DNA from 2 places in the Thiomicrorhabdus aquaedulcis genome. Region 1 is predicted to be linked to the other one. Evidence: riboswitches for the same ligand, from Rfam matches in the RefSeq annotation. Region 1 holds a riboswitch; the other holds the start of a gene.
What was found. A riboswitch is a leader RNA that binds a small molecule or an ion and turns the genes downstream of it on or off. The one in region 1 is predicted to bind thiamine pyrophosphate.
Positions count from the first base shown of each region.

Region 1 (12,245 bases):
TGCGGTAATGAACAAGCGCCTTTTGCCGGGTTTTTGCTAACCGAACGCATGCAAGGCAACGCGCTGCAAGCGCATCACGTCACAGCGCTTATGGTTGAGCAGTTGGCGCAGCATTTAGCGCAGTTGCATTTGCACACTCAGCGGAATTTTGGGGCGTTACATTTAGCCAATAACCAGGATGACAACGATAGCAAGGATAATAATGCGCTGGCCTGGCCTGGTCAGTTGTTTAATACCGTGCAAAACTTGCTAAGTGACGATGCGCAAGAACGTGCTGTGTGGTTGGCATTGCAAGCCAATTTGGCGCAGTTAAATGAATCGGTTTTTGTGCCGCTAATGGTGGATTTACGTTGGGATCAGTTTTTACAGCAAAACGGCCAGTTAACAGGCCTGGTTGATTTGGATGCGATGGTGTGGGCACCCAAAACCCTAGAGCTGGTGATGCTGGAATACCTGCTTACCCCTGCGCACGCTAAGGTGTTTATGCAGCACTACGGCCAAGTACACGATGTGCCCAATTTACAAAAGGTAAGGGGGTTGTATCGGTTTTTGCTGTACAAAATGCAGGTGTTAGGCTCGTGCAATTTACACGATTGGATGGCGCACCCGCACGTATTTGAGGTGTTTGATGCGTTTGACGTGCATGAGTGAGGTGGGTTGCGTGCTTGCAACGACGGCGGGTTAATTGGTTTTGGAGTGTTTTTTGTAGAGGTTTTTCCAATGCAAATAACCGTACACGGCCAACGCTAAATAAACGCTAAACATCACAATAGTAACGTAGTAACCGGTTTGCCAATACAGTGCAATGGCGGCCGAATCAATTATTATCCAATATAACCAGTTTTCGAGTACTTTACGCGCCATTAACACGGTGTTCATTACAGAGAATACCGTAACGGTGGCGTCTAAATAAGGCAAACGCACGTTTTCAAATGTGGCTAAATACCCACCAATCCCCACGCTTAACAGCACGCCCACACATACAAACGCAACATGAAACGGCCACGAGCGGGTTGAAATAACCAAGTTTGTTTGCGCAGGGGGTGATTGAAGCGATGTGACCGACGCTTGCGGTAATGGTGAATTTGCCGTGCGGGGTTTATGACCGCGCCAAATAATAAAACCGTACACCGCCATAATAAGGTAATACGCGTTAAGCAACGCTTGCATTGGCAGCAGGCCTGACCAAAACAGCCAGGTGTAAATCGCCGTGCTAATAAACGCCGCCGGCCAACACCAAATGGATTCTTTGGCGGCTAGAATAACGTACAGAATCCCCAAGCCTGCGGCCAACCATTCCCAGCCAGATTGCGCGGCAAGAGTGGCTAGTAAGTTGTTAAATACGCCATCAGTTGCAAGCATCAATTACGGCTTTTTCGCGGTCTGTGCCAATCAGTTTTATCACAAACACCGTTTGAGGTATCTGTTCTAAAACACTCAAAATCTCTGCATTAAGCGTGGTCATTACATCCACATAGTTACCATAAATATGGGTAGACATACTGTTGCGCTGCACGCTCACCAAAGGGTGACTTTCTAAACGGTCAATAAACGCAATAATGGGTTGGCAATATTGCTCTGTAAGCGGGTACATACTGATGTCGACAGAAATTTTCATAGATTTTCTCGTTTATATATTGAGTGGTTTGTTTGCGGTAAGCACATGTTAAAAGTACACGCGAGCCGTAACACCGACTTGCCTTGGGTCGCCTAGGCGATTGTATTCAGAAGGGTTAGTATAGGGCGCATTAAAGTCAAAATAAAAACCGCGGGTTGCGTAGGTTTCGTCAGTAAGGTTTTTGCCCCATACGTATACTTCGTAGTCTTTGGTTTCATAGCCTAAGCGTGCATTAATTAAGCGATAGGCATCCGATTGAATATTGTGGGTATTGTCAAAATAAAAACTATCAACACCTGTTACATCGGCTTGGGCAAAGTAACCTAATGCGTGGCGGTATTTTGCACCTACGTTAAGTTGATAGCTTGGCGCATGCGCCGCCTCACGGCCGCTAATGGTAAACCCTGAGTTTAGAGGAGTTCCGTTAACTTGAGTTTGCATTAAGCCTAAGCTACCAAACACCGTAAGCGAACGGTGCGCTCGCCATGAAAAATCACCTTCTAAGCCATAGCTGTTTGCGGAGTCAAAGTTTTCGGTGTAAAAAACATAATTGGTAAACGAAGATGGGTCATAGGTATAACCGTCCAGCTGTGGATTGCTTCTGTCCATGTAAAATGCGGTAATATTGGTTTTTAAGCCTAATGAGGCAAAGTCTGATTTTAAGCCCAGTTCATAGTTGAGTAACGTTTCTGCATCAAAGCGTAGATATTCATTTGATGTGCCAGACGGTTGGCCGGGATTGAAGCCGCCGGCTTTATAGCCGCGAGTGATGCCGGTAAACGCAGTATGGGTGGCGTTGTATTTATAACTGTAACTTACGTTTGCGCCCCATAAGGTTTCTTCAGGGGTGTAATTTTCGTTGTTGCTGTTGCTAAATTGACTGGTGTTTTGTTCAATCCGCAACCCGCCTGTTAAAGTGGCTTTGGGGGTCATTGCATAGTCTAACTGCCCAAAACCAGCGACTTTTTGCAAGCTAAACTCACTGCTTGATGTGGCGTAATACTCAGTATCGTTGGTTTCTTCAAGGTTTGAGCCATAAACGCCCATCAGCCAGTCGGTCGATTGTTTAAATAGTCGTGACGATTCGGTAGAGGTAAGCCTGATTTCTTGGCTTACGGTGCGTCGCATTTTGTCGTTGCGGTATGCACCGATTGAATCGGCTGTCCAGTCATCATCGTAACTGTACACCATGTCCGAGTTTGCCAAGCTGGTTTTGCTGGTAAGAACGTAATCGGGGTTGGCAGTGGACACGACTTTTACCGAGCCAGCGTTAGACAATTGAGTGTCTTTTCCGGGTTCGTTTGATAGAGTGGTAAAGCTGTTATCGCGTGCAAAGGCGTCGTAGCCATTGTTTAAATCGGCGTGAATCAGCGACACATCCACTAACGTATTTGGGTTTGGCGTTAAACGAAATTTGGCGCGCACATTAAGTTCGTCACGGCCGTTGGTGTCGGTTTTGTCTAACGTGTCGTTGGTTCTAAAACCGTCACTGCCGTGTTTAAATACCGAAATTCGGTATTGCGGAGCACCCTCTTTAGCGCTAAATGGTCCGCTGGTGACTAGGCCAAATTCTTTTAAATTGTCTTGTCCCAGGGTAAGTTCGGCCATGCCTTCTTCATGGGCGGTAGGGTCGTTGGTTTGAATGTTAACCAGCCCGCCAATGGCACTTTGGCCGTAACGGGTGTTTTGCGGGCCGCGTAAAACTTCGACTTGTTTAACGTCAAAAAGATTGCCGGTCATGCCAATGCCGCTAAAATCGATGTCGTCTATGGCAAAACCCACGCTGCTGTTGGGCGCGCCGGTGTATTCATCGCGTTCGCCCATGCCTCTAATTTGAATGTGACGCGCTCGTGAGCTTTGACCTGAATAGTTGACGTTGGGGGTTTTTAATAACACGTCATCAAAATGCGTTGCACCTTGGTCTTGCAGGTCGGTTTGGGTGTAAACACTCACCGAAGCAGGCATGTCTTGTTGTGCAGTTTCGCGCAGGTCGGCACTTACGGTTACTTGGGGCAGTTGTTCTGCGGCGTAAAGTGGCGTGGCAAGTGCGCTTATAAAAACGCTGGTAGAGACGCTGGCAAGCGCTAGGCTAAGAGAGCTGAGTTTGGGGCGATGTGTTGGCATGGTGGTTCCTTTTAATAAATAAAAGGACAGGTGCGCGCAACACAGGCAAAATGAGCAAAAGGGACGGTTTATAATCGTTAATATTATTAGAGCAATATTCAACGGTTACGCATGACGTTAATGCACGTTTGATGATGAGCGTTAGCCTGTCCCTACGCCAGTATGATCTGGATCAGGTTCATAGGGTTTTTCAGTGTACTGAAATCTCAGGCCATCGTATCTTGATACTAAGCCGCCCCTAGGCGTTGTAAATTTTGCATTATTCTATCGTATTGCCCGGCCAGTTTTCATTTAAAATTAACTGCTTGGTCAAAAAGTCTTGTTGTTACGCAGCAATTTAATGAGTTAAATTAAGTGAGTAATTAGAGTAAATACTTATGATAGACATCGCCCTTAAAACAGATATTGCGCAGCCTTTGGTGGGTAAGGCCATTTTAGAGCGGTTAAAGGATTTGGACGATTTACCGCATTTTCCAGACGCATTGGTTAAGCTCGAATACGCGTTAACCCACGATACTGAATTAAAAATACAAGACGTCGTTCATCTGATTGCGTTAGACCCGCGATTGGCGGCCGGTTTAATTGGCATGGTAAACACCGCTAAATATTCTATGGGCACGCAAATCAGTGATTTGTCCGAAGCCATTGTGCGCATTGGCATAAAAGACGTGCGAGTGATGGCGCACGCCGTAAACTACAAAACCAGTTTTAAAAGTAAGCCGCCGTTTAGCGAGGCGCATTTCTTAAAGCACGCTATGTTGTCGGCGTTTATGGCGCAAGCTTTGGCTAATGCATTGCATCTTAACGCCGGTGAGGCCTTTTTGGCCGGGCTTATGCACGATATTGGCATCTATCTAATGGCGGTTGAGAATCGGCCAGCGTATTTAGATGTTATTAAGCAGGCCGATTTTGATGTGGCTAAATTGCTGGCCGCCGAAACCGAGTTTTTTGGTGTGCAACACCCCATTTTAAGTGCGCGGTTGTTGCAACAGTGGAAGTTTCCCAAAGCTATTATTGTTGGGGTGGCGTTTCATCATGCGCCGCACAAAGCCCCAGACGAATTTAAAGCGTACGCGTATTTAACCTTTTTAGCCGAGCAAGCGGTTTTTAGGCTGGGTTTTGATAACGGAGTGGTCGATTTATCGCCCGAAGACCGTGCCAATCCAACTCAAACGTTATTAGCAGCGCTGGCGTACGTGGGGTTAAGTCTTGAACAATATGACCAACTGATTGAACGCGCACAATCCGAAGCGCAAGCCCTTGAAATGGCTTAAATAACCTTTGACCAGGCCTGGTCAAGTATCGAACCTTAATAAGTAATGTTTATATAGCGTCAAGAACGGTTAAATCATTAACCGTTCTAAATTAGAAAATGCTAAAATACCTAGCTAAATTTTAAGTGCGTTCGCGTCCCCTAGAACAATACAGAACATCAAAGAGAAGACATTCATGCCTATTATTACCCTGCCAGACGGTTCGACAAAATCTTTTGAACACCCTGTTTCAGTCATGCAAGTAGCACAAAGCATCGGCACGGGATTGGCAAAAGCCACGGTGGCAGGGCGTGTTAACGGCCAGCTTAAAGACGCCAGTGATGTGATTGAAAGCGATGCGTCCGTAGAGCTTATTACCATGAAAGACGCCGATGGCGTGCATATTATGCGCCACTCATGCGCGCACCTTTTAGGTCACGCGCTTAAGCAGCTGTATCCAAACATTAAAATGGCCATTGGGCCGGTGATTGAAAACGGTTTTTACTACGATATCGACATGGAAGAAAAATCGCCCCTGACGATTTAGCCAGTATTCAGGCACGCATGGAGGCTTTGGCCAAAACCAAGTACGACGTGGTTAAACAAATGACCCCGCGCGCAGAAGCCATTCAAATTTTTAAAGACCGTGGTGAAGACTATAAATTAGAACTTATAGACGGTTTAAGCGAAGAAACCCAATTTGGTTTTTACCATCATCAAGAATACATTGACATGTGTGTAGGCCCGCATCTGCCTAATATGGGTTTTATTAAAGCCTTTAAGCTCACACACGTAGCCGGTGCTTACTGGCGCGGTAGCTCAGACAATAAAATGTTACAGCGCATTTACGGAGTGGCGTTTGTCGACAAGCCCGCACTGCAAGACTATTTGGTGATGATGGAAGAAGCCGAAAAACGCGATCACCGCAAACTGGGTAAAACTTTAGATTTATTTCACCTTGAAGACTTAGCGCCGGGAATGGCCTTTTGGCACCCTAAAGGCACTACGTTGTATCGTGTGGTGGAAGAGTACATGCGTGGTCAATTGGTGGCCAACGATTACGAAGAGATTCGCACCCCGTATATTTTAGACCGCTCTTTATGGGAAAAATCGGGGCATTGGGACAAGTTTAAAAACAACATGTTTACCACCGAAACCGACAATCGTGATTACGCGGTAAAGCCCATGAATTGCCCAGGTCACATTCAAGTGTACAACCGCCATTTGCACAGTTACCGCGACTTGCCAGTGCGCATTGCTGAGTTTGGTACGGTTCACCGTAACGAGCCTTCTGGCACGTTGCACGGCTTAATGCGTGTGCGTTCGTTTACCCAAGACGACGCGCATATTTTTTGTACTGAACAGCAAATTAAACAAGAAGTGCAGGCGTGTATCGACCTAGTCTTTGAAACCTACGCCGACTTTGGGTTTGACAATATTGCGGTTAAGTTTTCAACCCGTCCAGAGCAACGCGTAGGGTCTGACGACGTTTGGGATTTAGCCGAAAGCGCGCTCGAAGCCACGCTAAAAGACGCTGGTTTAGACTACGATTTACAACCCGGTGAAGGGGCGTTTTACGGACCTAAAATTGAGTTTCAACTTAAAGACTGTATTGGACGAGTGTGGCAGTGCGGCACCATTCAATTAGACTTCTCTATGACGCAAGCCGAACGCTTAAACGCGGTGTACATTGGCAAAGATAATGAAAAGCATCATCCCGTAATGATTCACCGTGCTATTTTGGGTTCGTTGGAGCGTTTTGTAGGGATTTTAGTTGAGCATTACGAAGGCAAGTTTCCGACTTGGTTAGCCCCAATCCAGTTGGTAATTGCGCCAATTTCTGAATCACACAAAGAATATGTGATCGAAATCAGCAAAAAACTGAAAAAACAGGGGTTTAGAGTCGAATCGGACTTGAGAAATGAGAAGGTTGGGTTTAAAATCCGCGAACACACAATGCAGCGCGTTCCGTACATTTTGGTTGTAGGCGATCAAGAAGTGGCGGATGGAACACTCAACGTTCGTGCGCGTGGCGGTGAAAACCTAGGCAGCCTTAATGTTCAGCAGGTGATTGACATGCTCAACGCCGACATTGCTAACCTAGGTCGTGCAACTCAAACTAACTAATTTTTTAATCATTATTTAAGAAAATGTTTTATAAAACGGTTGAGTTACACAGATCACCAAAGAATTTTTTATAACTGGAGGATATTGCTATCGCAATTAAAAGAGGCCGTGGAAGACCACAGCAACCTGAAGCACCCAAAGATAACATCAATGAAGCCATTAGCGCATCAGAAGTTCGTTTAACGGACGCTCAGGGTCAGCAAGCCGGTATAGTTCCACTTAAAGAGGCGTTAGAAGCCGCGAGAGAAGCCGGGTTAGATTTAGTTGAGATTTCTTCTAAATCCACGCCTCCAGTCTGTAAGATTATGGATTATGGTAAATACCTTTACCAGCAACAGAAAAAACAGCACGAAGCTAAGAAAAATCAAAAGCAAGTGCAAGTAAAAGAAGTTAAATTTCGCCCAGGAACTGAGGAGGGAGATTATCAGGTCAAACTACGCAACCTGCTGAAATTCCTAAATAACGGTGATCGCGTCAAGGTAACCATTTGGTTCCGTGGTCGTGAAATCACCCATAAGGAACTGGGAATGAAGATGTTGGAACGTATTCGTGAGGACATTCAAGACGTTGCCGTCGTTGAACAGATGCCGAAAATGGAAGGCCGCTCATTACAAATGATGGTCGCCCCAACAAAAAAAGGTAAATAATTTAATTTTTTAATTTTATAAAAATTAAGTTTTTACCAACACAACAGTCGGGGCTTGGTTTAAAGCTAACGCTTTAGCCAAGTTTCTGGTGCAGCTACCTCAGTGCTGTTCGTTGTACCCGAAAGGCAATGATGTTTTATTTGTTGCCATTTTAAAAAAGAAGTGACCTTTTAATAGGATTCACTAAATGCGGAGTTTCATTCAATGCCAAAGATGAAAACAAACAGCAGTGCTGCAAAGCGCTTCAAAAAAACTGGCTCAGGTCGTTTCAAGTGTAAACAATCTCACCTACGTCATATTTTGACCAAAAAATCTTCTAAGCGTAAACGTCAGTTGCGTTCAGGAAGTATGATTCATGATCATGATGTGGCGATGGTTCGCCGTATGTTACCGTACGCGTAAGGAGAGATTAGAAAATGGCAAGAGTTAAAAGAGGTGTCGTTGCTCGACGCAGACACAATAAAGTATTAAAAGCCGCCAAAGGTTACTACGGCGCACGCAGCAAGGTTTTCCGTGTTGCTAAACAAGCCGTTATTAAAGCAGGTCAGTATGCCTACCGTGACCGTCGCACTAAAAAGCGTCAGTTCCGTCGTCTATGGATTGCGCGTATTAACGCTGCAGCTCGTATGAATCAAATGACATACAGCCGTTTTATTGATGGCTTAAACAAAGCCGGTATCGCGATTGACCGTAAGGTTCTATCGGATATTGCAATTCACGATGCCGTAGCGTTTAGCGCCATTGCAGAAAAAGCGAAAGCCGCTTTAGTGTAATTGCTGTGTTGTTTTGGTAAGCGGCTTTGGCCGTTTACAACCATTAGGGGGCTTAGGTCCCCTATTTTTTTTGTTAAGAATTGGATATTAAAGAGAGTAGGTCGGCGCGCCTACTTTGTTTAATATCCATTTGGTATCGATTTGAGGCCGTTACGCATGCAAGAACAACTGCAAAAAATTATTGCTCAAGCACAAGATGCCGTTGCATCGGTGACTGAGTTGGTTAAACTCGATGAAATTCGCGTTCAGTACCTTGGTAAAAAGGGCGAACTGACCGACATGATGAAAATGTTGGGCAAGCTTTCCGATGAAGAACGTCCTAAAGCCGGACAGATTATTAACGACGCTAAACAGGCTGTGCAGGGACTTTTAAACGCTAAAAAGCATGCACTGGACAATGAAAAACTCGCCAAACAATTGGCCGAAGAGACCATTGACGTCACTCTGCCAGGCCGAGGCGTGGACGTGGGCAGTTTGCACCCCGTTACTCGCACCTTACATCGCATTGAAACCTTGTTTTCAAAAGCGGGTTTTGATATTGAAACCGGCCCCGAAATTGAAGATGATTGGCATAATTTTGAAGCTTTAAACATTCCAGAAACTCATCCAGCGCGCGCCATGCACGACACGTTTTACATAAACGAAACCACGGTATTACGCACGCACACGTCGGGTGTGCAAATTAGAACCATGGAAAACAAACAGCCGCCTATGCGCATTATTGCGCCTGGTCGCGTCTATCGTTGCGATTCGGATCAAACGCATACACCCATGTTTCACCAGGTAGAAGGGTTGATTATTGAGAAAAACGCCAGTTTTGCGCAATTACGTGCTTTATTAATTGAATTTTTACGTCAATTTTTTGAGGACGATAATCTTAAAACCCGTTTTAGACCGTCCTATTTTCCGTTTACCGAGCCTTCGGCCGAAGTGGATATTGCCACCGATTTATTTGGTGACGGCCGTTGGATAGAGGTTTTGGGTTGCGGCATGGTGCACCCTGATGTGTTAAAAAATGTGGGCATTGATCCGGAGGAGTACACCGGTTTAGCCTTTGGTTTGGGCGTGGAGCGTTTGGCGATGCTGCGCTATAACGTAAAAGATTTACGCCAATTCTTTGAAAATGATTTACGTTTTTTAAAGCAATTTAACTAACCAGGCCTGGTGAGAATACATTATGAAATTAAGTGAACATTGGTTAAGAGAGTGGGTTAATCCGGATTGGGACAGCCACACGTTATCAGAAGAATTAAGTTTGGCTGGCCTAGAAGTAGATGGTTTAGAACCTGTGGCCGGTGCGTTTACCCACGTGGTGGTCGGGCAGGTTTTGGCGGTAGAAAAACACCCCGATGCGGATAAGTTAAACGTCACTCAGGTGGACGTGGGCGCCGATGAGCCCGTGCAAATTGTCTGTGGCGCTAAAAACGTTGTGGTCGGCATGAAAGCGTGTTGCGCCATGGTTGGGGCGGTGTTGCCTGGAGATTTTCAAATTAAAAAGGCTAAGTTACGCGGCGTTCCGTCTAATGGAATGCTGTGTGGTGCAAGCGAGTTAGGTTTGCCCGACGACGGCGTAGACGGTTTGCACGTTTTGCCGGCAGACGCGCCCATTGGTTTGGATGTTCGCGAGTATTTAGGGCTAAACGACACAATCATTGAAGTGGATTTAACCCCAAATCGTGCCGACTGCTTGAGTGTAGAAGGATTGGCACGTGAAGTTGCGGCCATAAGCCAAGCGCCTTTTAGCGAACCGTTTGCCATGGTTGAGATGCCTTCTGACCAGGCCTGCTCACAAGCTATTAACGTGCTTGAACCCCAAGCCTGTCCAAAGTATTTGGGTTGCGTGGTCACACAATACAACCCGCAAGCCGTTTCGCCGCGTTGGTTGGTGCAAAAGTTACAACGTTCTGGGTTGCGCTCGGTGAGTTTGGTGGTAGACATTACCAACTACGTGTTGCTTGAACTAGGGCAACCTATGCACGCGTTTGATTTGGACACCTTACAGGGTGCTATCGTTGTGCGCCTTGCCAAAATGGGGGAAACCCTAGTAACCCTAGACGAAAAAACGCTAACACTAAAGGATACAACCTTGGTGATTGCCGACGACTCTGGGCCGATTGCGTTGGCGGGTATTATGGGTGGTTTGGCCACATCGGTTACTGAAAAAACCCAGGCTATTTTCTTTGAATGCGCGCATTTTTCACCGCTTTCGGTCACAGGTAAGGCGCGTCAATATGGTTTGCACACTGATTCTTCACACCGTTTTGAACGTGGCGTTGACCCGCAACTGCCCGAGCGCGCGCTGAACCGTGCGTTAAGTTTGTTTACCCAAATTGCCGGTGGCAATGCCAGTCAGGTAGTAGCAATGGTGAGTGAAGCGCACTTGACCAAACCCGCAGTGATTGAGCTACGTCGTGAAAAAATTGCCCAGCGTTTAGGCGTTGCGGTCAGTGATGAGCAGGTTGAAAGCATCTTTGCCCGTTTGGGCTTTGCCATGCGCACCACCCATCAAGGTTGGAGTTTAACCGCGCCCAGCTACCGTTTTGACATGGCGATTGAGATGGACTTGATTGAAGAGATTGGTCGTTTGTATGGCTACAACAATTTGCCCGAAACCCCGGTAAATGCACCGATGACGCTGAATGAATTGCCCGAGTCGGAACAGGCGTTGTACGCCCTTAAAACCGCATTGGTGCAGCGCGGCTTTAACGAAGTGGTGACCTACAGTTTTGTTGAAGAAGACAAGCAAAAACTTTTAGCACCCGATTTGCCCTACGTGGTATTGCAAAACCCAATCTCTGATGACATGAAAGCCATGCGCACTACGTTGTTACCAGGCCTGGTCAAAACCATTGCTTACAATCAAAATCGCCAACAGCCGCGTGTGCGTATTTTTGAGTCGGGCTTGGTGTTTTACAAGAACGAATCCGATCCAACCGGAGCCAGCCAAGTCCCGATGATAGGGGCGGCGATTGTCGGTTCTATAGCCAATTCGGGCTGGGATGAAGTGACGCGCAACGTCGATTTTTACGATCTAAAAGGCGACGTGGAAACCCTGTTAAGAATGAGTCACCAGTTGGGTAAAATTCGTTTTGCCCCAACGCAAAACCCCGCACTGCACCCAGGTCAATCGGCCAGTTTGATAAAAGATGGCATGGAAGTTGGGTTTATTGGCCAATTGCATCCCCAGTTGGTTAAGCCCGTGGATGTGAGTGGCGCGGTGTATGTGTTTCAAATTAGGCAAGATGCCTTAATGACCATGGACGTACCGAGTGCTCAAGCGATATCTAAGTTTCCCGAAGTGCAGCGCGATTTGGCGTTTGTGGTAGACGAAACGGTTGCGGTGCAAACTTTATTGGATGCGGTGTGGTCAGTGCAATCAGATATTTTAAAAGCCGTGGATATTTTTGACGTGTACCGTGGCGCGGGCGTGCAACCGCATCAAAAGAGTGTGGCATTAACGCTTAAAATTCAACACCACGAACGCACGTTGCAAGACGAAGAAGTCGAAAGCTTGATTGCTCAAGTCTTAAACGCCGCGCAACAGCAAGCCTGTGCAATATTAAGGTAGTGAGGTCTTTGCATGAGTGAATGCAAAAATCTCTAATACGTTAACCGCTTGTGCAAGGGTCTTTTACAGAATAAGGAACAAAAATGACATTAACAAAGGCCGAAATTGCCCAACAACTTACCGATACTTTTGGAT
Region 1 covers NZ_AP018722.1:623,708-635,952, forward strand. Annotated here, with positions in the region: gene EP181_RS02765 (phosphotransferase) at 1-651, shown strand, start outside; gene pnuC (nicotinamide riboside transporter PnuC) at 682-1,362, opposite strand; gene EP181_RS02775 (hypothetical protein) at 1,349-1,618, opposite strand; gene EP181_RS02780 (TonB-dependent receptor) at 1,667-3,742, opposite strand; TPP riboswitch at 3,874-3,992, opposite strand; gene EP181_RS02785 (HDOD domain-containing protein) at 4,120-5,016, shown strand; partial or broken gene thrS (threonine--tRNA ligase) at 5,192-7,122, shown strand; gene infC (translation initiation factor IF-3) at 7,218-7,769, shown strand; gene rpmI (50S ribosomal protein L35) at 7,974-8,171, shown strand; gene rplT (50S ribosomal protein L20) at 8,186-8,542, shown strand; gene pheS (phenylalanine--tRNA ligase subunit alpha) at 8,699-9,697, shown strand; gene pheT (phenylalanine--tRNA ligase subunit beta) at 9,720-12,110, shown strand; gene EP181_RS02820 (integration host factor subunit alpha) at 12,194-12,245, shown strand, end outside.

Region 2 (12,245 bases), 690 kb from region 1:
ACCAGGCCTGGTCAAGTCTTGGTTGCTAGATAATCCACATCGCGTGCGCTTAACCCTAAAGCCCGACACCGAATTGTCGGCGCAAAAAGCCCAACACGAAAAGACACGTTAGCCGCTATACAAAACGCGTTAACCGTGTCGCAAAAGCAAGCGATTGTTGAGCAAGCGTTGGCGTTGCAAAGTCGCCAAGCTCAGGTAGATGATCCGGATATTTTGCCCGAAGTCACCAAAGATGATATTCCCGTTGATATTGCTAATTTAACATTACCGGTTATGGCATTGGGGCAAATGCCAGTGAGTACCTATCAATGTGGCACCAATGGGTTAGTGTATGAGCAATTAATTTTAGAATTGCCAGCCTTAACGCCACGTGAACAGATGTTAATGCCGTTGTTTAACAGTTGCTTAACCGAAGTGGGCAGTGGCGGGCGCGACTATTTAGAGACGCAATCGTACCAGGCCTCGGTCACAGGCGGATTATCGGCGCGTTCGGCAATTCACTCTAAGTTAAATGCACCTGACGACTGTCACAGTCATTTTATTGTTTCGGGTAAAGCGTTAAATCGCAACCACCAACCGTTGGCCAGCCTAATAAAAGAGACCTTGTTTGATGCACGTTTTGACGAACACGCTCGCTTAAAAGATTTGGTGGGACAAATTCGCTCGTCTATTGACCACGGCATAACAGGCAACGGCCACGGTTTAGCCATGATGGCGGCGGTGCAAAACTTTACGCCCACCGCACAATGGCAGTTTCAGCGTTCGGGATTTGCCGGTATTCAAGCCATAAAAGAACTGGATAAAACCCTTAAGAAAAAAGCCCATTTAGAACAGTTTGCCGAGGATTTAAGCACCATTGCGCAAAAGCTCTGTCAAGCACCCAAACAAGCCTTGTTAATCAGTGACGAAGCCGGTTTGCCACAGGCTATGGCTGGTCTTAAAAGTGAATGGTCTGCAATGAGTAATGTGGCGGCTACCAGCTTGTTTAGCTTACACGCTGATAAAACTCCTATTCACCAGGCCTGGGTAACCAGCACTCAAGTTAATTTTTGTGCATTAGCCTATCCTGCCGTTATGGCCGACCACGCCGATGCACCCAAGTTGGCGGTGTTAGGTGCGTGTTTGCGTAATGGTTTCTTGCATTCCGCCATTCGAGAAAAAGGCGGCGCGTACGGCGGCGGCGCCAGCTACAACAGTGAAGCAAGCGCCTTTGTATTTTATTCGTATCGTGACCCGCGCTTATTAGAAACCTACGATGACTTTAATCTTGCCCAGGCCTGGTTAATGAGCAATGAGGCCACACAAGCCAAAGTGGACGAGGCGATTTTAAACGTCATCAGCGCCATGGACAAACCTGGCTCACCGGCGGGCGAGGCTAAAAAAGCCTTTTATCAAACGTTATATGGCCGCACGCACGCGGTGCGTATGGCGTATCGTCAGGGCGTTATTTCAACTACGGTGGACGAGTTACGCACCGTGGCCGAGCGTTATTTAAGCGCTAATAATGCCTCGCGTGTGGTGCTTACCAATAAAGGCAATGCCCAAAAATTGGTTGATTTTGGTTTTGAAACCCAAATTTTGTAAGCGATTGACACTGTTCAAAGGTCTCAATTGCCATAAAAAATGGTATTATGCACACACTTTTTTTGTTGACCTGTACCGTTGTGCAGGTCCTGTTTTGGACATACTAAGTAGCTGGAACCCAAAACAGTATTGTTGGCAGCATCGGTAAGACCTACCGCATGTTGACTTACTTCAGGCAAACCCAGCTCCTGAAGATCATTGACCCCAACCCATGAGGTAACTTTATATGAGCGGACAGTTTATTGACCAAGATCCACAAGGCACGCAAGAGTGGATCGATGCGTTAGAGGCCGTTGTTGATTTTGAAGGCTCCGAAAAAGCCGAACACATTATTGCCAGTTTGATTGAAAAAGCCCGTTTGCACGGCGTTGACATTCCTTACTCGGCCAATACACCGTACATCAACACCATTGCATTAGAAGATCAAGCGCACTATCCGGGTGATCTTAAAATGGAACAGCAAATTCGGGCTTTATTGCGTTGGAATGCTATGGCGATGGTGGTACGCGCCAATAAATCAACCAGCGTGGGCGGTCATATCGCCTCTTACGCCTCAAGCTGTACCTTATATGAAGTGGGGATGAACCATTTCTTTAAAGGCCCTAAACATGAATTGGGTGCCGATATGGTGTTTTTTCAGGGTCATACCGCGCCTGGTATGTACTCACGTGCCTATTTAGAAGGTCGTTTACCGGTTGAAAAACTGCGCAACTTCCGCCAAGAAGTAAACGGCGAAGGCTTGTCTTCGTACCCGCACCCTTGGTTAATGCCCGATTTTTGGCAATTTCCGACTGTGTCCATGGGATTAGGACCGTTAATGGCTATTTACCAAGCGCGTTTTATGAAATACATGCACGCACGCGGTCTAAAAACCACCGAAGGGCGTAAAGTCTGGGCGTTTTTAGGCGACGGTGAGATGGATGAACCCGAATCACGCGGTGCATTGCAAGTAGCCAAACGCGAAAAACTCGACAATCTTATTTTTGTGGTCAACTGCAACTTGCAGCGTTTAGACGGTCCAGTGCGCGGTAATGGCAAAATTATTCAAGAGCTTGAAGGCGTGTTTAGAGGTGCCGGCTGGCGTGTAATTAAAGTGCTTTGGGGCACAGGTTGGGATCGTCTGTTGCAAAAAGACAAAACCGGCAAGCTCATCGAACTGATGGGCGAAGTGGTGGACGGCGAATACCAAGGTTACAAAGCCAAAGACGGCGCGTACGTGCGTAAACATTTCTTTGGAAAATACCCAGAAACCCTTGCGTTAGTCGAAGACATGACCGACGCTGAGATTTTTCATTTATCGCGTGGCGGACACTCACCACGCAAAATGTACGCCGCTTACAAAGAAGCGGTTGAAACCAAAGGTCAGCCCGTTGTTATTTTAGCGCACACCGTTAAAGGCTACGGCATGGGCGAATACGGTGAAGCCGCCAACACCTCACATCAACAGAAAAAACTCGATATTCACGGTCTAAAGCATTTCCGCGACCGTTTTAGCGTGCCTATCTCTAATGCCGAATTAGAAAATGACGTGCCGTTTTACCGTCCAGAAGAAGACTCGGACATGATGGCGTACATTAAAGACCGTCGTGCCGCGTTGGGTGGCGACATTCCGTCACGCGTGGACGTGGCCGAAGCCTTGCCTATTCCCGATTTAGCCACCTTTAAAATGCTCACCGACGGCACGGGCGACCGTGAAATGTCAACCACCATGGCGTTTGTGCGTATTATCTCTATTTTATTGCGCGACAAAACCATTGGGCCACGTGTTGTGCCTATTATTCCTGACGAGGCGCGCACCTTTGGTATGGAAGGTTTGTTCCGTCAAGTCGGTATTTACGATCCAGCTGGTCAGTTATATGAGCCAATGGATCAAGACCAACTCATGTGGTACAAAGAGTCGGCCACCGGTCAAGTGCTTGAAGAAGGCATTAACGAAGCCGGTGCGATGTCCTCGTGGATTTCGGCCGCGACCGCTTACGCCAACTACGGTGTGGCGATGGTGCCGTTTTACATTTATTACTCGATGTTTGGTTTTCAGCGTATTGGCGACTTGGCTTGGGCGGCGGGCGATTCACGTGCGCGTGGCTTCTTGTTAGGGGCTACCGCAGGGCGCACCACACTTGAAGGCGAAGGCTTACAACACCAAGACGGTCACAACTTAATCATGTTTGACGCCGTGCCCAACTGCATGAGCTACGACCCAACGTTTGCCTACGAAATGGCGGTCATTATTCGTGACGGTTTAGACCGCATGATGGCCAAAAAACAAGACGTGTTTTATTACATCACCTCTATGAACGAAAACTACAGCCACCCCGCCATGCCAGAAGGCGCGGAAGAGGGCATTATTAAAGGGATTTATTCGTTTAAAAAATCCACGTCAACCGCCACTGCACGCGTGCAGTTGATGGGTTCGGGCACTATTTTTGGCGAGGTGATTAAAGCCGCGCACATGCTTGAAACAGACTGGAACGTGGCCGCCGATATTTGGGCCGCACCGAGCTTTAACCTATTGCGCCGTGATGGGATTGAAGTCACTCGTTGGAACATGTTAAACCCAACCGAAACACCAAAAGTACCTTATGTCACCCAAGTGTTGTCAGCCGTAGAAGGGCCATTTGTGGCCGCCACCGACTATATGCGCGACTACCCCAACCGTATTCGTGAATACGTGCCAGGGGCGTTTCATATTTTAGGAACCGACGGTTTTGGACGTTCAGACACGCGTGCCCAGTTGCGTAATTTCTTTGAAGTGGACAGCTACCATGTCGTAGTCGCCGCCTTAAAAGCACTTGCAGACGAAGGCAAAGTGGACGTGTCTTTGGTTACAAAAGCCATTAATCAATATGGTTTGAGTGGACAAAGAGCGTTTCCATTGCACGTCTAATATATGAGCCGCCTATCGCTAAAGTAGCAATTGTAAACTTTGCATAAGCGGCCTTAACGCAATGGGCTTGAACAGACAACACTTTTTATACCCAAACCCAGTCAAGAATACGATGAGTCTTTTATTGGGTTTGCAGGTAAAGACAAAGGAATACGATCATGGCAACAATACAATTTAGCATTCCCGACATCGGGGATTTTGACACCGTCGAAGTCATAGAGGTGTTGGTTAAAAACGGTGACACGGTAAAAATGGACGACTCTTTAATGACCTTAGAGTCGGACAAAGCGACCATGGAAATTCCGTGTCCGGTTAACGGAGTTATCAGTAATTTAAAAATCGTTTTAGGTGATAAGGTAAAACAAGGCACCTATGTGTGCGACATTGAAGTAAACGACGCGGCGCAAACAACCCAAACAACACCGCAGGTGTCTGCGCCCGTTGCAGCCGTAACAGCAACGGCTGCGCCAGTTGCCCCTGTTGCGGCTGTGCAAGCCGCCGCGCCTTCTGCTCCGGCGGTCTTACCAGGCCTGGTCAATGACTCAAAACCCATTAACAAACAATCCATGGGCGCGCAGTTTCATGCTTCGCCCTCGGTGCGAATTTTTGCCCGCACTTTAGGCACCGATTTAACCCACGTTAAGGGTTCTGGGCCAAAAGGCCGTATTCAAAAAATGACGTTGAAGCCTTTGTTAAATCGGTTATGCAAGGTTCGGTAAATCCGACTGGTCAGGCCGGTCAAACTGGGCAACCCGCCAACAGTGGTATGGGCATTCCGCCTATGCCACAAATTGATTTTAGTCAGTTTGGTGCAACCGAAACCGTTGAGCTTGGACGCATTAAGAAAATATCGGGCAAGCATTTGCACACCAGTTGGCTTAATGTGCCACACGTCACTCAGTTTGACGAATGCGACATTACGCAAATGGATCAGTTTAGAGTGGACATGAAAGCCACCGCCGAAAAACAAGGCGTTAAACTTACCCCATTGGTGTTTGTCATGAAAGCCGTGGTTAAGGCTTTGCAAGATTTCCCGCATTTTAATGCCTCTTTGTCGGCTGACGGCCAAGCGTTAATTAAAAAATCCTATTACAACATTGGCATTGCGGTTGATACGCCCAACGGATTAATGGTTCCGGTAGTAAAAGACGTCGATAAAAAAGGCATTTATGAGCTATCACGCGATTTAATGGCCATTTCGGCCAAAGCGCGTGACGGTAAACTTAGCCCAGCCGATATGTCGGGCGGCACGTTTACCATTTCAAGTTTGGGTGGGATTGGCGGCACGCAGTTTACCCCCATTGTTAACGTTCCAGAAGTGGCGATTATGGGTTTGTCTAAAGCTAAAATGCAGCCTGTTTGGAACGGCACAACCTTTGAACCTAAACTGATTATGCCTTTTAGTGTGTCATACGATCACCGCGTGATTGATGGCGCAGAAGGGGTTCGCTTTACCACCAGCGTCGGCCAATATTTAACCGATATACGTCAATTGCTACTGTAATTGGGAGAGATTTAATGAGCAGTATAGTAGACATTCACGTCCCAGATATTGGCGACTTTGCCCAAGTAGAAGTCATTGAAGTGTTGGTTAAAGCCGGCGATGAAGTGATTCAAGACGACTCCATGCTTACGTTGGAATCGGACAAAGCCACCATGGAAATACCCGCACCGCACGCCGGAAAAGTGGTTGAAATGTACGTGTCCATTGGCGACAAAGTCGCGCAAGGCACCTTAATTGGCAAAATGGAAATTGCTAATATTCAATCGGTCAGTGCTAACGTAGAAGTCAGTGTGGGGTCAACGCCCACTGCGGCCTCTGCAACACAAGGGACAGTAGAGCAAACAGCTGCGGCATCCACCGCATTATCGGCAGATGATTTACCAGATGCCGATGTGCAATGCGAGTTATTGGTGTTAGGTTCAGGGCCCGGTGGTTACACGGCAGCATTTCGTGCAGCCGATTTAGGTAAAAACGTGGTGATGGTTGAACGTTTTGAACAGATTGGTGGCGTGTGTCTAAACGTGGGTTGCATTCCCTCTAAAGCGTTACTGCACATGTCGGTGATATTAAACGAAACCAAAGAGATGGGCGCGCACGGCATTACTTTTGCCGAGCCGCAGATTGATATTGATAAAATCAGAGCGTTTAAAGACGGCGTGATTAACAAGCTAACCAGCGGTTTATCAGGCCTGGCCAAAGCGCGTAAGGTTCAAGTGGTAACGGGTTACGGTAAGTTTACCTCGGCCAATACCGTAAGCGTTACCGCCGCCGACGGCTCGGTTAAAACCATTGCCTTTGAAAAAGCCATTATTGCGGCCGGTTCACGCGTGGTTAAACTGCCGTTTATTCCGCACGACGACCCACGCGTCATGGATTCGACCGGTGCCTTGGCGTTAGAAGAGATTCCTAAGCGTTTATTAGTGATTGGTGGGGGCATTATTGGGCTAGAAATGGCACAAGTGTACGATGCATTGGGTTCAAAAATCACCGTGGTCGAGCTAGGAGATACGATTATTCCGGGTGCTGACAAAGACATTAGCAAGCCGTTGCTTAAAAAGATTCAAAAGAAATACGAAAACATCTTTTTAAAATCCAAAGTGACGAATGTAGAAGCAACCGATGCAGGCCTGGTGGTTACGTTTGAGGGCAAAAATTGCCCAGCAACCGACACCTTTGACCGTGTATTGGTGGCGGTAGGTCGCGCAGCCAATGGCAAATTGATTGACGCAGACAAAGCCGGCGTAGCCGTTAACGACTGGGGCTTTATTGAAGTAAATGAGCGCCAAGAAACCAATGTGGGTCATATTTATGCGATTGGTGATGTGGTTGGTCAGCCTATGTTGGCACACAAAGCGGTGCACGAAGGTAAAGTAGCCGCCGAGGTTATATGCGGTTTGCCCAGCGCCTTTACGCCGATGAGTATCCCGTCGGTGGCTTACACCGATCCAGAAGTCGCTTGGGCGGGTAAAACCGAAGAGCAACTTAAAGCCGAAGGCATTGAGTATGAAAAGGGCGCGTTTCCTTGGGCAGCGTCAGGGCGTAGCTTAAGTTTAGGCCGTGATGAAGGTTTAACCAAAGCGATGTTTTGTGCGCAAACCCATCGTTTGCTCGGGTGCGGGATTGTTGGCCCTAACGCCGGTGAACTGATTGCCGAGGCAATGTTGGCGATTGAAATGGGCGCAGACATGCAAGATTTGGCACTGACCATTCACCCTCACCCAACGTTGTCCGAAACCCTAGGGTTTGCGGCGGAGATGGCCGAAGGCACAATTACCGATTTAATGCCGCCTAAGAAGAAAAAACATTAAATTAAATCAAATCAAATCAAATTAAATCGACCAGGCCTGGTAGATTTAATTTAAACTCTTTATTAAAACCCGTGCAAACGGGTTTTTTTTCGTGCAAAAGTTACTGTATGACAAAGCCGCAATCTTGTTGGGCGGCGTGTTTTGCAAATGCAAAGTCTGCTTCAAATTCAGCGTAAATGGTGTACAGTGGCGCGCCTTTTTTAAGGCTGTCCCCCAGTTTTTTATGCAGTTTAACCCCCGCACCTTGATCCATAGGCGCACCCGCTAGGCGTGCGATGTGGGCAATCACAAAATTATTAATGGCACTCACCACACCTTTACGCGGAGCTAGCACGGTAAAACTCAAATTACCTAATGTTAACAAGCTATGGTTACGACCTTGAGCATCCAAAATAGCGTTAAATTTTTCTAACGCTCGACCCGACTCTAAAATATCGCGTGCCATGTAATACCCTTGGCCGGCACGTACTTTGGCATCAAATTCAATAATTCTGCCCGCCAGTTGTAAGGCTTTTTCTTGTAAATGTTTAGACGCTTCTGGGTCATTTTTTAGTACCAATAAAACATCTTGCGCTTCTAAAACCGGGCCCACGCCTGCGCCAATGGGTTGTTGTCCATCGGTAATCATCACCTCTAAATGCAAGCCCATATTATCGCCTACGTATTCAAATAACTTGCGTAGTTTCATGGCCTTAGCGTAGCTGTGCACTTTAGCCGTAGGGCCCACAGGAATATCAATAATTAAATGAGTAATGCCGGCGGCGACTTTTTTAGACAAAATAGACGCCACCATTTGACCCGGAGAGTCCATCGAGAGTGGGCGCTCTACTGCAATTAAAATATCGTCTACCGGAGCAAGCTTGGCTGTGCCGCCCCACACCAAACAGCCACCGTGTTGTTTTACAATTCGTTGTAAGCTGACAATGTCCAATTCTACCTTGGCAAACACCTCCATAGTGTCGGCCGAACCCGCCGGCGATGTAATGGCGCGGCTGGAGGTTTTAGGCATTAACAAACCGTAACTGGCCACTATTGGCATCACAATTAAACTGGTTCGATTGCCGGGAATTCCCCCAATGCAATGCTTGTCACATACCATTCCACCGTCCCAATGAATCGTATCGCCGGTATTGACCATAGCTTGCGTTAGATACAAGACTTCTTCACGTTCCATATCCGATTCGGCGCAACCAACCAAATACGCAGTAATTTCAATTTTAGAGTAGCGATTATGATTAATGTCTTGAATAATTTCAAAGTACTCTGGATAGCTTAAGCGGTCACCCGAAATTTTACGGTGCACATACGACAGCGATTTAGGCTGAGTAGCATGACGAACTTTAACCAATGCACCTTCTGGCTGACCCAATTGGGCAAAGACCTGCTCGCTTAAACCAATTTGATCAAGAGCCGTAATTTTTTCATCGTCAACCACATTAAGAACAGCCACTACGGGCTGAGTTTCGCCGTTTAAATAAATCTCTATTTTATTCAGTGCTTGAAACCCTTGGCTTTGATAAATTTCACAATTACGATGTAAGTACGCGACGTTTTCGCGGTATGTGTCAATGGCAATGCGGCGTAACTTTAAAGTATCCATTATTTTCCCAGTGTGCTTAATGCATAAGATGCAAAGTAAAATCATACTGTTAAAGCAAAAAACATCACTTGATTTAAACGAATAATGTGTTTAACCAGGCCTGGTTAACGTGCAAAATTTGCAAATTTTGTTGTTCAGGTTATAATCAGCATTCGTTTTTTGTCGGAGTGCCTTTAGGCTGAGATCGCGCAAGCGGGATCCGTAGAACCTGATCTGGTTAGTACCAGCGAAGGGAACAATTGAATTTAAGTTGGTTTTTTTAGCCAACTTCTCCCAAAAAACCCCGCCACTTGGCCGTTAAACGCATTTATATTGAATGGGTTAACGGCAAGGTGAGCGGGGTTTTTTGCTCAGTTTTCTACACATGTCTTTAGAGCTTCGCCTACTTTTATATTTAATGTTTAAAAGGGCCAAGCCATGAACCAAATTAAACCCAGTAAAGAACAAACCCGTCGTGAAAGTCGTGCCAGTGCCGAGGCGTTTATTAACAACGTGTCTGGGCAATCGTTTCCCAATTCGCAAAAATTTACGTTGATGGCGCTTTGCACCCCATTAAAGTCGGCATGCGACAAATTACTGTCAGTTCAACGTACATTAGCGGTGAAAAAGATCAAGCGGTGTACGAGCACAACGATCCTGTTTGCGTGTACGACACCTCTGGAGCTTATACCGACCCTGCGATTACTATTGACGTTTACCAAGGGTTGCCCAAACTTCGCCAGGCCTGGATAGAGGCGCGCGGAGATACCGAAGTGTTAGATTCGGTGACCTCAAAATTTACCCAAGAACGTTTGGCCAATCAAGGGCTGGATCACATCCGTTTTGAAAACTTGCCCACGGTACGACGTGCCAAAGCGGGCAAAAACGTTACCCAAATGTACTACGCGCGCCAAGGCATCATTACCCCCGAAATGGAGTACATTGCCATTCGTGAAAACATGCAACGTGCGCAAGTGCGCGATGACCTGCTTAAACAGCAGCACCGTGGGCAATCGTTTGGGGCGAGCATTCCAAAAGACATTACCCCCGAGTTTGTGCGTGACGAAGTGGCGCGTGGCCGCGCCATTATTCCCAATAACATCAATCACCCCGAATCAGAACCGATGATTATTGGCCGTAATTTTTTAATCAAAGTAAACGCCAATATTGGTAACTCGTCGGTGGGTTCGTCTATTCCTGAAGAGGTTGAGAAAATGGTCTGGGCGACCAAATGGGGCGCAGATACGGTCATGGATTTATCTACCGGGCGCAACATTCACGAAACCCGCGAATGGATTATGCGTAACTCACCGGTGCCAATTGGCACGGTGCCGATTTATCAGGCGCTTGAAAAAGTTAATGGCGTGGCCGAAGACTTAACCTGGGAGATTTTTCGCGACACCTTAATTGAGCAAGCCGAGCAGGGAGTGGACTATTTTACGATTCACGCTGGCGTACTGTTGCGCTACATTCCCATGACCGCCAAGCGCGTGACCGGTATTGTGTCGCGTGGCGGCTCTATTATGGCCAAATGGTGTTTGGCGCATCATCAAGAAAGTTTTTTATACACCCATTTTGAAGACATTTGCGAGATTATGAAGGCCTACGATGTGAGCTTTTCGTTGGGCGATGGTTTGCGCCCCGGCTCAATCGCCGACGCCAATGACGAAGCACAGTTTGCCGAATTAGAAACGTTAGGCGAGCTAACGCACCTAGCCTGGAAGCACGATGTGCAGGTGATTATTGAAGGTCCTGGGCACATTCCTTTGCACATGATTAAAGAAAACGTCGAGCGCCAATTAGAAGTGTGTGGTGAAGCGCCGTTTTACACGTTAGGGCCGTTAACGACCGACATTGCACCCGGTTACGACCATATTACCTCGGCGATTGGGGCGGCCAATATTGGTTGGTACGGTTGCGCCATGTTGTGTTATGTCACCCCAAAAGAGCATTTGGGCTTGCCCAATAAAGACGATGTAAAAGAAGGGTTGATGGCCTATAAAATTGCCGCGCACGCCGGTGACTTGGCCAAAGGGCATCCTGGGGCGCAAATTCGTGACAACGCTTTGTCTAAAGCGCGCTTTGAATTTAGATGGGAAGACCAATTTAACCTCGGACTTGACCCCGAACGTGCGCGTGCGTACCACGACGAAACCATTCCACAAGAGTCGGGCAAAGTAGCGCACTTTTGTTCGATGTGCGGGCCTAAGTTTTGCTCGATGAAAATCAGCCAAGAAGTCCGTGATTACGCGGCCGAACAAGAGCGCGTTAAGGTGGCCAATGAAGGAAATATCACCGAAATTTCGCTTGAGAGCATTCAATTGGGTATGAAAGAAAAATCGCAACAGTTTCGCGATGCGGGCAGTGAGATTTATCAAAAGGAAGCGTAATGATGGCCAATCTTAACCAAAAGAGTAAGCCAAACATTGCCATTTTAGGCGCAGGCCTGGTCGGACGAATGTTGGCGGTAAGTTTAGCCAAAGACGTTGACCAGGCCTGCGATATTACGTTATACGACCAAGACGATGGTCACGCCACGCAAAGTGCGGGTTGGTTGGCGGCGGCGATGTTATCACCCGCAGCTGAATCAGCCGATGCGTCGATTGACATTATGCACATGGGCGAACGCGCTTTGCGCTTGTGGCCAGAGTTTTTGGCGCAACTGAGCACGCCGGTGTTTTTTCAGCAACAAGGCAGTTTGGTGTTGGCGTTTGAGCAAGACATGGGCGATTTACAACAGTTTAAAACGCGCTTAAAAAGCACCGATTACACGTTGGTAAACGCCCAAGATATTTTAGAGCTAGAGCCCGGCATTAACCGCCGTTTTAGCCACGGAGTGTTTTTACCCAACGAAGGCCAGTTGGACAATCGCGGGCTGCTGCT
Region 2 covers NZ_AP018722.1:1,308,934-1,321,178, forward strand. Annotated here, with positions in the region: gene EP181_RS12375 (insulinase family protein) at 1-112, shown strand, start outside; gene EP181_RS12380 (insulinase family protein) at 136-1,584, shown strand; gene aceE (pyruvate dehydrogenase (acetyl-transferring), homodimeric type) at 1,811-4,471, shown strand; gene EP181_RS12865 (biotin/lipoyl-containing protein) at 4,630-5,190, shown strand; gene EP181_RS12870 (2-oxo acid dehydrogenase subunit E2) at 5,175-5,975, shown strand; gene lpdA (dihydrolipoyl dehydrogenase) at 5,990-7,783, shown strand; gene EP181_RS06045 (thymidine phosphorylase family protein) at 7,884-9,383, opposite strand; TPP riboswitch at 9,537-9,635, shown strand; gene thiC (phosphomethylpyrimidine synthase ThiC) at 9,947-11,752, shown strand; gene EP181_RS06055 (FAD-dependent oxidoreductase) at 11,752-12,245, shown strand, end outside.
Region 2: linked by a shared signal. The riboswitch ahead of thiC (phosphomethylpyrimidine synthase ThiC) and the one ahead of EP181_RS02780 (TonB-dependent receptor) in region 1 are both predicted to bind thiamine pyrophosphate.